DNA from 3 places in the Rummeliibacillus sp. NPDC094406 genome. Region 3 is predicted to be linked to each of the others. Evidence: riboswitches for the same ligand, from Rfam matches in the RefSeq annotation. Region 3 holds a riboswitch; each other region holds the start of a gene.
What was found. A riboswitch is a leader RNA that binds a small molecule or an ion and turns the genes downstream of it on or off. The one in region 3 is predicted to bind preQ1.

Region 1 (3,288 bases), on a different contig from region 3:
AATAAGAGTAATGATCGAGGAAGGAATCAATAAATTAATTTTGCCGAAAGAATATGGCGGTCCTCAAATCGATTTTAAAACATTTTCTGATATGGTTAAAACAGTAGGCTATTACAATTTATCAGCGGCTTGGTTAACCTACTTCTTTTCAGTGCATAACGCATGGGTAGCATTTTTACCAAAACATCGAATGGATGAAATCGTTTATGACGGAGGACTAGTTGCCGATATTTTTGCACCAGTTGGCAAAATAGAAAAATGTGACGGTGGGTTTATAATATCTGGTACATGGAATTACGTAAGTGGAATCAACTATTCTGAATGGATTTCAGTAGGTGCTAGATATCAATTTGACGATGAAGATGAACCTGAATCATTAGGTTTATGTATGAATACATCGGAACTTAACGTAACGAAAGATTGGGATTCATTAGGCTTAAGAGGCACAGGTAGTCATACAGTAAGTATAGAAAATGTATTTGTTCCAGACGATATGGTTATTCGCTTCTCGAAAGTAGCACAAAATAGAAAGCCATTTAAATTAGAAGTAGACGAAGATTATTTATATTATAACGTACCGTTTTATAATGCTTTCTATATGGGTTTTGCTTCTATGTGTTTAGGTGCTGCACAAAGAGTACTTGATGAATTTAAAGTTTGTACAGCAAATCGAGTTCGTGCTTCTGGAATTGAAGAACATAAAAAGAGCAGAAGTCAACGTATACTTGCGAAGTTAACACTTAAACATAAGGCTTCTGAAGCGATGATGAACGAATACATTAATATGTTAAATGAAGATGAAGGCCAATACGATCCATCAATTTGTCATGCTCTTAGGGTTCAGATAATTCGTAATTGCGTGGATATTTCTGTTGAAATAACACTGTCGCTTGGTGCTTCTGCATTAAAGAGAGGAAAGCCTGTTGAAATGATGATGAGAGACTTAATTGCCATTGGCACACATGTAACGTCCCTTTACGAAGATGGTATCGAGGCATTTGGTAAATACTTATTTGGATTTAAAAGTTACTCTCGCGAATAAACTTTTTATTTGGGTTTTATTATGTGATTACATAAAAAAGATGCTAACCCAAATGGGCAGCATCTTTTTTATGATATTTTATTTCAATTCAAGTTAATATTATAGATCATTGAATCATAATTCATATGCTGGACAAGTTCCGTAGCCATCACTATTTCTGCTACTATAGCATTTCAATAGCTTCGATCCGATATACTCCATATTCGCACATCATACACTAATTCGCAGACTGTTCTTTTGTGAAATTGGTGAACTGTAGAACCAGAACACCCAAAATTTGCATCACAACTTTGATCATGATTTGACCTAAAATCGCCATCCACACAGCATCCCATGGTACAAATCCTGCACCAAGTGGTGATAATCCGACGATAACAAAAATCGTAGAATCCAAGATCCCACCAACAACACCGCTATATAGAATTCTCATGCTGATGGACGTTTTCATTCTCGAATAAATTTCTGTATCAGTTGTCTCAGAAACTGCAAAACTTACCGCGCTAGCGAAGACAATCCATAACGTATCGCCCAATAAATAGCTAGAAATAGCTGATAACAGTAATGCAAGTCCAATAAAAAGATACGTTTTTTTCTTTCCATATTTGTTTTGTACAAGATCTCGTAAGATGAAAGTAGCTCCGATTAGGAATGAGCCATAAGGAATGATAAATATTCCTAAAATAAGTGGGTTAAAACTTGCTGTAATGACATTAGCTAGAACGATAGCTAAGAGATATAAGAAAACTCTCATAGAATAAGACTCCTTTTAAATCGTGAATTTTTTTAAACATATCGAAATCGATTTTTATGTAACTTTCTTTTCGTTGTTTAGATAATCCAAATCTTCCATTTCCTCCCGTATTTCTAAAAATAAGAAGGATCCTAGCAAAATAAAAAACTATATCCCTAAAGATATAGTTATCCCTAGTTTTTTATAGAGGGTTTTTCTAGAACCTCTTTTACATTTAGTAAAAGTTTTATTTAGTTTCAAAAGTTATTTTACCATATTATCTGATCGTTTGTTGATTTATTTTTTAGTAATAATTTCCTGTTCTTCATTCAACTTACCTCTTTTTATTAGTTGAATTGTGAAAAATAGACGGAATAAATCCAGAATTAGCATTGAAATTTTGTTCAATTTGAACATAGTTATAAAAAGGATTAAAAGGTAAATTGATTATATAAAGATTGAAATTTCAAAATATTGGAGGGGCTCAGATGAAAAAAGTCTTAAACTACATTAACGGTGAATGGTGTGAAGGTTCATCAGGTAAATTTATTCCTGTAACAAATCCAGCTAATGGCCAAGTATTAGCAGAAGTAACACAATCTACTAATGATGATGTAGATAGAGCGGTAAATGCTGCAAAAAGTGCTCAAAAGGAATGGAGTTTAGTACCTGCTCCAGATCGTGCAGAGGTTTTATATAAAGTTGCGAATTTATTAAAAGAAAGAAAAGAAGAGATTGCTCAAATTCTTACAAGTGAAATGGGAAAAGTAATTGATGAAGGTAGAGGAGAAGTTCAGGAAGCTATTGATATGGCATTCTATATGGCTGGAGAAGGACGACGCCTGTTTGGAGATACGATACCATCTGAACTTCGCAACAAATTTGCGATGAGCATAAGAGTTCCAATTGGAGTGGTAGGAATCATTACACCATGGAATTTCCCTATCGCAATTGCTTCCTGGAAATCACTTCCGGCACTTGTATCTGGAAATGCCGTGGTGTGGAAACCAGCTACTGAAACGCCTATGGTGGCTCAGGAATTTGTGAAAATTTATGAAGAGGCTGGTTTACCAAAAGGACTGATCAATCTAGTGAATGGTTCAGGTAGTGTAGTTGGAAGTGCAATGGTTGATCATCCGCAAATTGATTTAATCTCATTTACAGGATCGAACGAAGTAGGAAAGGCAATCAATGGACGTGCAGGGGAGTTATTGAAAAGAACATCCCTAGAAATGGGAGGCAAAAATGCTGTAACTGTTTTAGAAGATGCAGACTTAGACTTAGCAGTAGAGGGTATCTTGTGGGGGGCATTTGGAACAGCGGGACAAAGATGTACAGCAACAAGCCGCGTTATTATTCACAAAGATGTGAAAGAAGAACTTGAACATAAATTAATAAGTCGTATTAAAGAATTGAAAATGGGTGATGGACTAGATGAAACTGTAAAAGTAGGTCCTGTTATTAACGGTGCAGCACTAGAACGGATTGATGAATACGTCAAAATTGGACAAGAAGA
Region 2 (3,288 bases), on a different contig from region 3:
GCTGAACAAACACCGCTTAGTGCATTAGCTTTGGCTGAAATTTTTAAAGAAGCTGGACTTCCAGATGGAGTGTTGAACATTATTCCAGGAAAAGGCGATGTATTAAGTGAGGTGTTAACGTCTCATCCACATGTCAAAAAAGTAACGTTTACAGGTAGCGTTGAGGTTGGTCATATAATTCAACAACAAGCAGGTTTCCGCAAATTAACACTTGAATTAGGATCTAATTCTCCTTTTATTATTGATGAAGGTGTGGATATTGACAAAGTCATAGATCGAAGTGTTTTGGGGTCTTTTTCAAACAATGGTCAAGTTTGTATCTCGATTCAGAGAATCTATATACATCAATCGTTGTATAAACAATTTTTAGAACGGTTTGTAAGTCGAACAAAACAACTTGTAGTTGGTCCACCATTGGATGAAAAGACAAATATCACGGCAGTTATCTCAAAAAAATCTTTAGATCGATTAAAAACCTGGTTAGATGAAGCCGTACAAGAGGGAGCAAAAATTGAGTGCGGCGGAAATGTAGAAGGGAATGTATTATACCCAACTGTTTTAACAAATGTAAATCGAGATTCTAAAGTATTTCGCTTTGAAGTTTTTGGTCCCATTGTATGCATTTTTCCATTTGGTACATTGGATGAAGCCATCAAGGATGCAAATGATTCACGTTATGGCTTAAATTCAGGTGTGATGACTCCAAGTATTGAACGGGCATTCTATGTAGCTGAACGTCTTGAAACAGGTGGAGTGATTGTAAATGATATTCCGACATATCGAAATGACAATATGCCTTATGGTGGATGGAAAGACAGTGGTGTTGGTAGAGAAGGCGTAAAATATGCCATGAATGAGATGATGGAGCAAAAGTTTATAAGCTTTAAAACGGGAGATTAACTAATTTGAGTCAATTTCATAATTCAAAGTTTTGATGAAAAACACGAACATTAAATGAGGAAATTGTATGTGCTATACCTGTCTAAGAAGCAAGATGGCGAGTCCTCGAAAATGCATTCGCATTTCCTTCGTGCTATGTTAATTCAGTGAGATCTATTCAAAGTCCTGCGACGAAGTTAGCGTAGCGATGCAGGAACAATCTTTTAACTGCGACGAGTAACCGCAGGAGCAATCTTTTAACTGCGACGAGTAACCGCAGGAGCAAAGGGTTTTCGGACGAGGAGGGCTCACCGCTCTTCCGCGGAAAGCGCCATCTGAAGCAGCGTATTAAGCAAATAGTATTGTTGCAGTATAGTCCGAATCATTTGGGTGTATATTTAGATTACATTCGCGTTTTTCGTATAGAAAAGTATTTTTTGGAATAGATTCATTTTGATAACAATAAGAAAATCCTTGATTTACTGATAACATAAATATACTATTAGTATGGAATTAAATATTCTGCTTTAAAGCGGAAGAGGTTCTAGCTACCCTCTTTAAAAAACTAAGAAGAAACAGTACTCTTTCTTAGAGTACTGTTTTTTTGCAATAAAGGAGTAATTGCAGAAATGAAAAAAGAAAAAGCTGTTATCGTGTTTAGTGGTGGTCAGGATAGTACAACATGTTTGTTCTGGGCACTCGAAAAATTTGAAGAAGTTGAGGCAGTGACGTTTGATTATGACCAACGACACAGTCTAGAAATTGAATGTGCGCAAAATATTGCCAAAGAACTTGGCGTAAAGCATCATATTCTGGATATGTCACTTCTTAATCAATTGGCTCCAAATGCATTGACTCGTAGTGATATAGAAGTGAAAGAAGGAGAAGATGGAGAACTACCTTCGACTTTTGTGCCGGGACGTAATTTACTGTTTCTTTCATTTGCAGGAGTACTTGCAAGACAAATTGGTGCTAAACATATTGTCACAGGTGTCTGTGAAACAGATTTCAGCGGTTATCCTGATTGTCGGGATATGTTTATAAAATCTTTAAATGTCACTTTAAACCTAGCAATGGATGATTCCTTTGTTATTGATACACCACTAATGTGGTTAAACAAAGCAGAAACTTGGGCTCTAGCAGATCAATTAGGGGCATTTGACTTTGTTCGTGAAAAAACTTTAACTTGTTATAATGGCATCATCGCAGATGGCTGTGGAGAATGTCCTGCTTGCAAGTTAAGGCTGAAAGGTCTTTCGGAATACTTAAGTGTTCGAAAGGAGTCATAAGAAATGTATGGATTTAAAATTGTCGATCATCTTCAAAAGATTGATGAAGATATAAAACGAGATCAATTAAAATACCATGCTAAACGAGTTCTGGTAAGTAAGGAATTTACTTTTGATGCAGCTCATCATCTACATTGTTATGAGGGAAAGTGTAAAAATCTGCATGGTCACACGTATCGAGTAATATTTGGCTTAAGTGGCTATACAGATGAACGTGGTTTGATGATCGATTTTGGTGATATAAAAAATATTTGGAAAGAAAAAATTGAAATCTATTTGGATCATCGATATTTGAATGAAACGCTTCCTTTAATGAATACAACAGCTGAAAACATGGTTGTTTGGATATATGAAAAAATGGCAGAAGCTTTGCTAGAGGAGCAATCCTATAAAGGAGCTCGTGTAGAATTTGTCCGCCTTTACGAAACTCCGACAAGTTTTGCTGAAGCAAGACGGGAGTGGATGGATTTTGAGTAAAATTCCTGTTTTAGAAATCTTCGGTCCCACTATTCAAGGTGAAGGAATGGTTATTGGTCAAAAGACAATGTTTGTTCGTACGGCAGGTTGTGATTATTCCTGTTCCTGGTGCGATTCTGCTTTTACATGGGATGGTAGTGGGAAAGATCAAATTGTACAAATGACAGCTGAAGAAATATGGAATGAGCTGAAACGAATTGGTGGAAATGGTTTTTCTTTTGTGACTATTTCGGGAGGTAACCCAGCATTATTGAAAAACCTAGATCGTTTAGTATCTCTATTAAAAGAAAACCAGATACAAATTGGTGTCGAAACACAGGGAAGCAGATGGCAAGAATGGTTTTATGAGATAGATGAACTAACCATTTCACCTAAACCACCTAGCTCTGGTATGAAAACAAATTTCGCAATTCTCGATGACATATTAGCGAATCTTAAAGACAGTAAGAACAGTCAACATGTGTCGCTAAAGATTGTTATCTTTAATGATGAAGATTTTGAGTACGGGAAAAGGGTACATCATCGTTATCCAGATGTACCATTCTATTTTCAAGTTGGAAATGATGATATAACCACGACTGATGATTCGAAGCTTATAAAAAAACTTTTACAAAAGTATGAATGGTTGATTGAAAAAGTCATT
Region 3 (3,288 bases):
TATAAAGCAATCATCATTAAAATCCCTGCTAACAGTGAGTTGATTTTTGCTTTTGTGTGAAGAAGACCTGTAATGGAACCGGCAACAAACCCAGCTAATGTTGCACATAGCGTGGAAATAATTGGATTGTACCCTAGTGTAATCATCGTTGCTGCTGTCGCGGCACCTGTCACAAAGCTACCGTCTACTGTTAAATCAGGAAAATCTAACACTCGGAATGTTAAATACACTCCGAGTGCCATTATTGCATAGATGATCCCTTGCTCCACTGAGCCAAAAATTGCTGTAAACATATAGAATCATCTCCAATCTATTTGACTACTTCTGCTTTCCAATCCTCTTTGATATTTACACCGATTTTATCTGCTGTTGTTTTGTTAATTTCAAGTTTTAAGTTTGCTGGATATGCTACTGGAATATCCGCTGGTTTTTTACCGTCTTTTAAGATTTCGACAGCTTTTTGACCTGCTTCGTAACCGATATCATAATAGCTGAAGCCGTATGCCCCAAGACCACCGCGTTTTACGGAGTCAAGTTCCCCTACCATAACTGGGATTTTCTTTTCGTTTGCTACATCTAATACAGATTCAAGAGCTGAAACTACTGTATTATCTGTGATGATGTAGATTGCGTCTACTTTACCTACTAATGATTCAGTTGCTTGTTTTACTTCCGCTGAAGTTGCTGCAGAAGCTTCAACGATTGTAATACCTGCTTTTTTTGCTTCTTTCTTCACGTTGTCTACTTGTGCACGCGAGTTTTGTTCACCTGAGTTGAACACCATCCCTACTTTTTTAGCACCTAATTGTTCTGATAAGAATTTTACTGTATTTGGAATAGCATCTGGGTGAGTATCAACAGTACCCGTTACGTTACCACCAGGTTTGTCCATTGATTTTACGAGTTCGGCACCAACTGCATCTGTTACAGAAGTAAATACAATTGGAATATCTGAAGTTGCGGCAGCTACTGCTTGAGCACTTGGCGTAGAATTGGCAAAAATTAAATCTGCTCCACTACCTACTAAGTTATTAGCAGCTGTTGTATTAACACTTTGATCTCCTTGAGCGATTTCAGTTTGATATTTAACTTTTAAGCCCGCATCTTTAAGTGCGGCTTTGAAACCTTTTGTTGCCTCATTTAACGATGGATGTTCAACGATTTGCGTGATTCCAACTTTATAAGTTTTTTCATCTGTCGCTGCATTCTTATCTTTTGTATCAGCTGATGATGAATCATCTTTACTACCACATGCAGCCAGCGCTAATACGATGATCACTGACATTAAAAGTAATCCATACTTTTTCATTTTTTTCATGAAGTTTCCTCCTCGATTTCTTGTTATCTCTTATTTTTCTTTACTGAAAGCAACTAATTATTGTTATATTACAGAAGGCTTTTACAATAGTCAATAATATTATGAATTTTTTGACTATTTTAGTAGACTGAACTTCAACGCTTCAATTCAATAAATCGATTATATATAAGGTTTTTACACACCTCCACCTATTCATGTCTATTTTGTGAACTTTTTAAAGCTAGATTTGAGCGAATGATGGCGACTCCCTGAAAATACATTAAATACATTCGCATTTACTCGTGCGATATTAATTCAGAGAAGTTCATTCATAGTCCTGCTGGAAAGCGAGCCACGGGTAAAATATTAGTAAAATGCAATTTGACATATTCACTCAATATATTTACAATGTTATTTTGTTTCTAAATAATAACGTGGTTCGAAACCATCCCACGTAAAAAAACTAGGGGGAACTAAATAATGAAGACAAAATCTTTAACTGTCAGCGCAATTATTGCTGCTCTTTACATTGCGGTTTCAATCCTTATTGCACCTATTAGCTTTACTAATGTGCAATTTCGTATATCAGAAATGTTCAACCACCTTGTTGTTTTCAACAAAAAATATATGATTGGCATCGTAATTGGTGTATTTATCACGAATCTGTTCTTCTCACCATATGGTACGTATGATTTAGTATTTGGTGTAGGGCAATCAATTCTTGCACTTGGACTTACTATTTTCTCTGCTCGCTTTATTAAAGGACAGCTAACACGTATGATTTTCAATACGGTCGTATTTACTTTTACAATGTTCATCATAGCTATAGAAATACATCTTCTTTCTAAGCTTCCATTTCTATTAACATGGCTTTTTTGTGCTGCCGGCGAATTTGCAGTTATGGCTGTAAGTATTCCTTTAATGACTGCATTAAATAAGCGCATCAATTTCAAGAAATTAATTGAAGATTGATTTTTTTCTATAAAATTCAAGAAAAGTATTTTCATGTTAAAATCAACATGGAAATGCTTTTTTCTTTATCTGATAATAAATGAAACGTTAAAGGAGTTACGCTATGCAAACAGCAAGGATTCATTTAATTGATAGTTTAAGAGGTTTTAGTTTACTTGGAATTCTTCTAGCTAATATGCTTATATTTCAATATGGAATCTTCGGGAAAGATGAAATTAATCATTTCGATTTATCCAATTTCGATTACGGTTCCTATAAATTTATACAAATATTTATAGAAGAAACTTTTCTTCCTATTTTTACATTTCTTTTCGGTTTTTCTCTCATAAAATTAGTAGAATCTTTACATAATCGCGGTTATCATTCCAGATGGTTTTTAGTTCGTCGATTTCTTATGCTTTTGACAATGGGGTTATTACATTCTGCTTTTCTTTGGGAAGGAGATATTTTAACTTTCTATGGTCTATTTGGATTTCTCTTATTGTTCTTCATAAAGAGAAAACCAAAAACATTAATTATTTGGGCGATCATCTCTTTCGTATTAACAATACCATTTGGTTATGGCCAATTAGAAGAAACAAATTTGGATACGCAACTAACAAGTGACTATATTGAAAAATCTAAACTTATTTATGGTGATGGATCTTATAGCCAAATTTATGATTTTCGTAATAATGAGGAAGATCCCTTATCTGGTATGCTTGATGAAAATCCCGTTATTATATTCTTCATCTTGATGATTACGCCTATTTTATCTGCCCCCCTATTTCTACTTGGAATGGCGGCTGCTAAACTTAATCTATTTTCTGATCCCCATAAGCTTCTCGCAACTTACAAAAAATGGGTTTTGTTAATACCCGTTGGGGTTGCATTGAAGGCTTGGGGACATTTAATGGAAAATAGTAATTGGTCAGGTATAGGATTAATCATTGGTGGTCCGATTCTTGCGCTTGGCTATATCGCTGCTTTTTCCCATCTATATACGAAACATTCTTCTCATTTCCTTTTCCGAGGATTCG

Region 1: it holds a riboswitch for preQ1, as region 3 does, so the genes downstream of both, ACIQ4I_RS00405 (VUT family protein) here and ACIQ4I_RS14595 (QueT transporter family protein) in region 3, are expected to answer to the same signal.
Region 2: it holds a riboswitch for preQ1, as region 3 does, so the genes downstream of both, queC (7-cyano-7-deazaguanine synthase QueC) here and ACIQ4I_RS14595 (QueT transporter family protein) in region 3, are expected to answer to the same signal.

What each region holds. Positions count from the first base shown of each region.
Region 1 is NZ_JBIWGZ010000001.1:84,729-88,016, forward strand. It holds gene ACIQ4I_RS00400 (acyl-CoA dehydrogenase family protein) at 1-1,042, shown strand, start outside; gene ACIQ4I_RS00405 (VUT family protein) at 1,260-1,793, opposite strand; PreQ1 riboswitch class I at 1,961-2,005, opposite strand; gene ACIQ4I_RS00410 (aldehyde dehydrogenase family protein) at 2,261-3,288, shown strand, end outside.
Region 2 is NZ_JBIWGZ010000001.1:648,527-651,814, reverse strand. It holds gene ACIQ4I_RS03095 (aldehyde dehydrogenase family protein) at 1-900, shown strand, start outside; PreQ1 riboswitch class I at 1,412-1,454, shown strand; gene queC (7-cyano-7-deazaguanine synthase QueC) at 1,500-2,168, shown strand; gene queD (6-carboxytetrahydropterin synthase QueD) at 2,172-2,645, shown strand; gene queE (7-carboxy-7-deazaguanine synthase QueE) at 2,638-3,288, shown strand, end outside.
Region 3 is NZ_JBIWGZ010000005.1:164,630-167,917, forward strand. It holds gene ACIQ4I_RS14585 (ABC transporter permease) at 1-293, opposite strand, end outside; gene ACIQ4I_RS14590 (ABC transporter substrate binding protein) at 311-1,318, opposite strand; PreQ1 riboswitch class I at 1,726-1,770, shown strand; gene ACIQ4I_RS14595 (QueT transporter family protein) at 1,778-2,269, shown strand; gene ACIQ4I_RS14600 (DUF418 domain-containing protein) at 2,373-3,288, shown strand, end outside.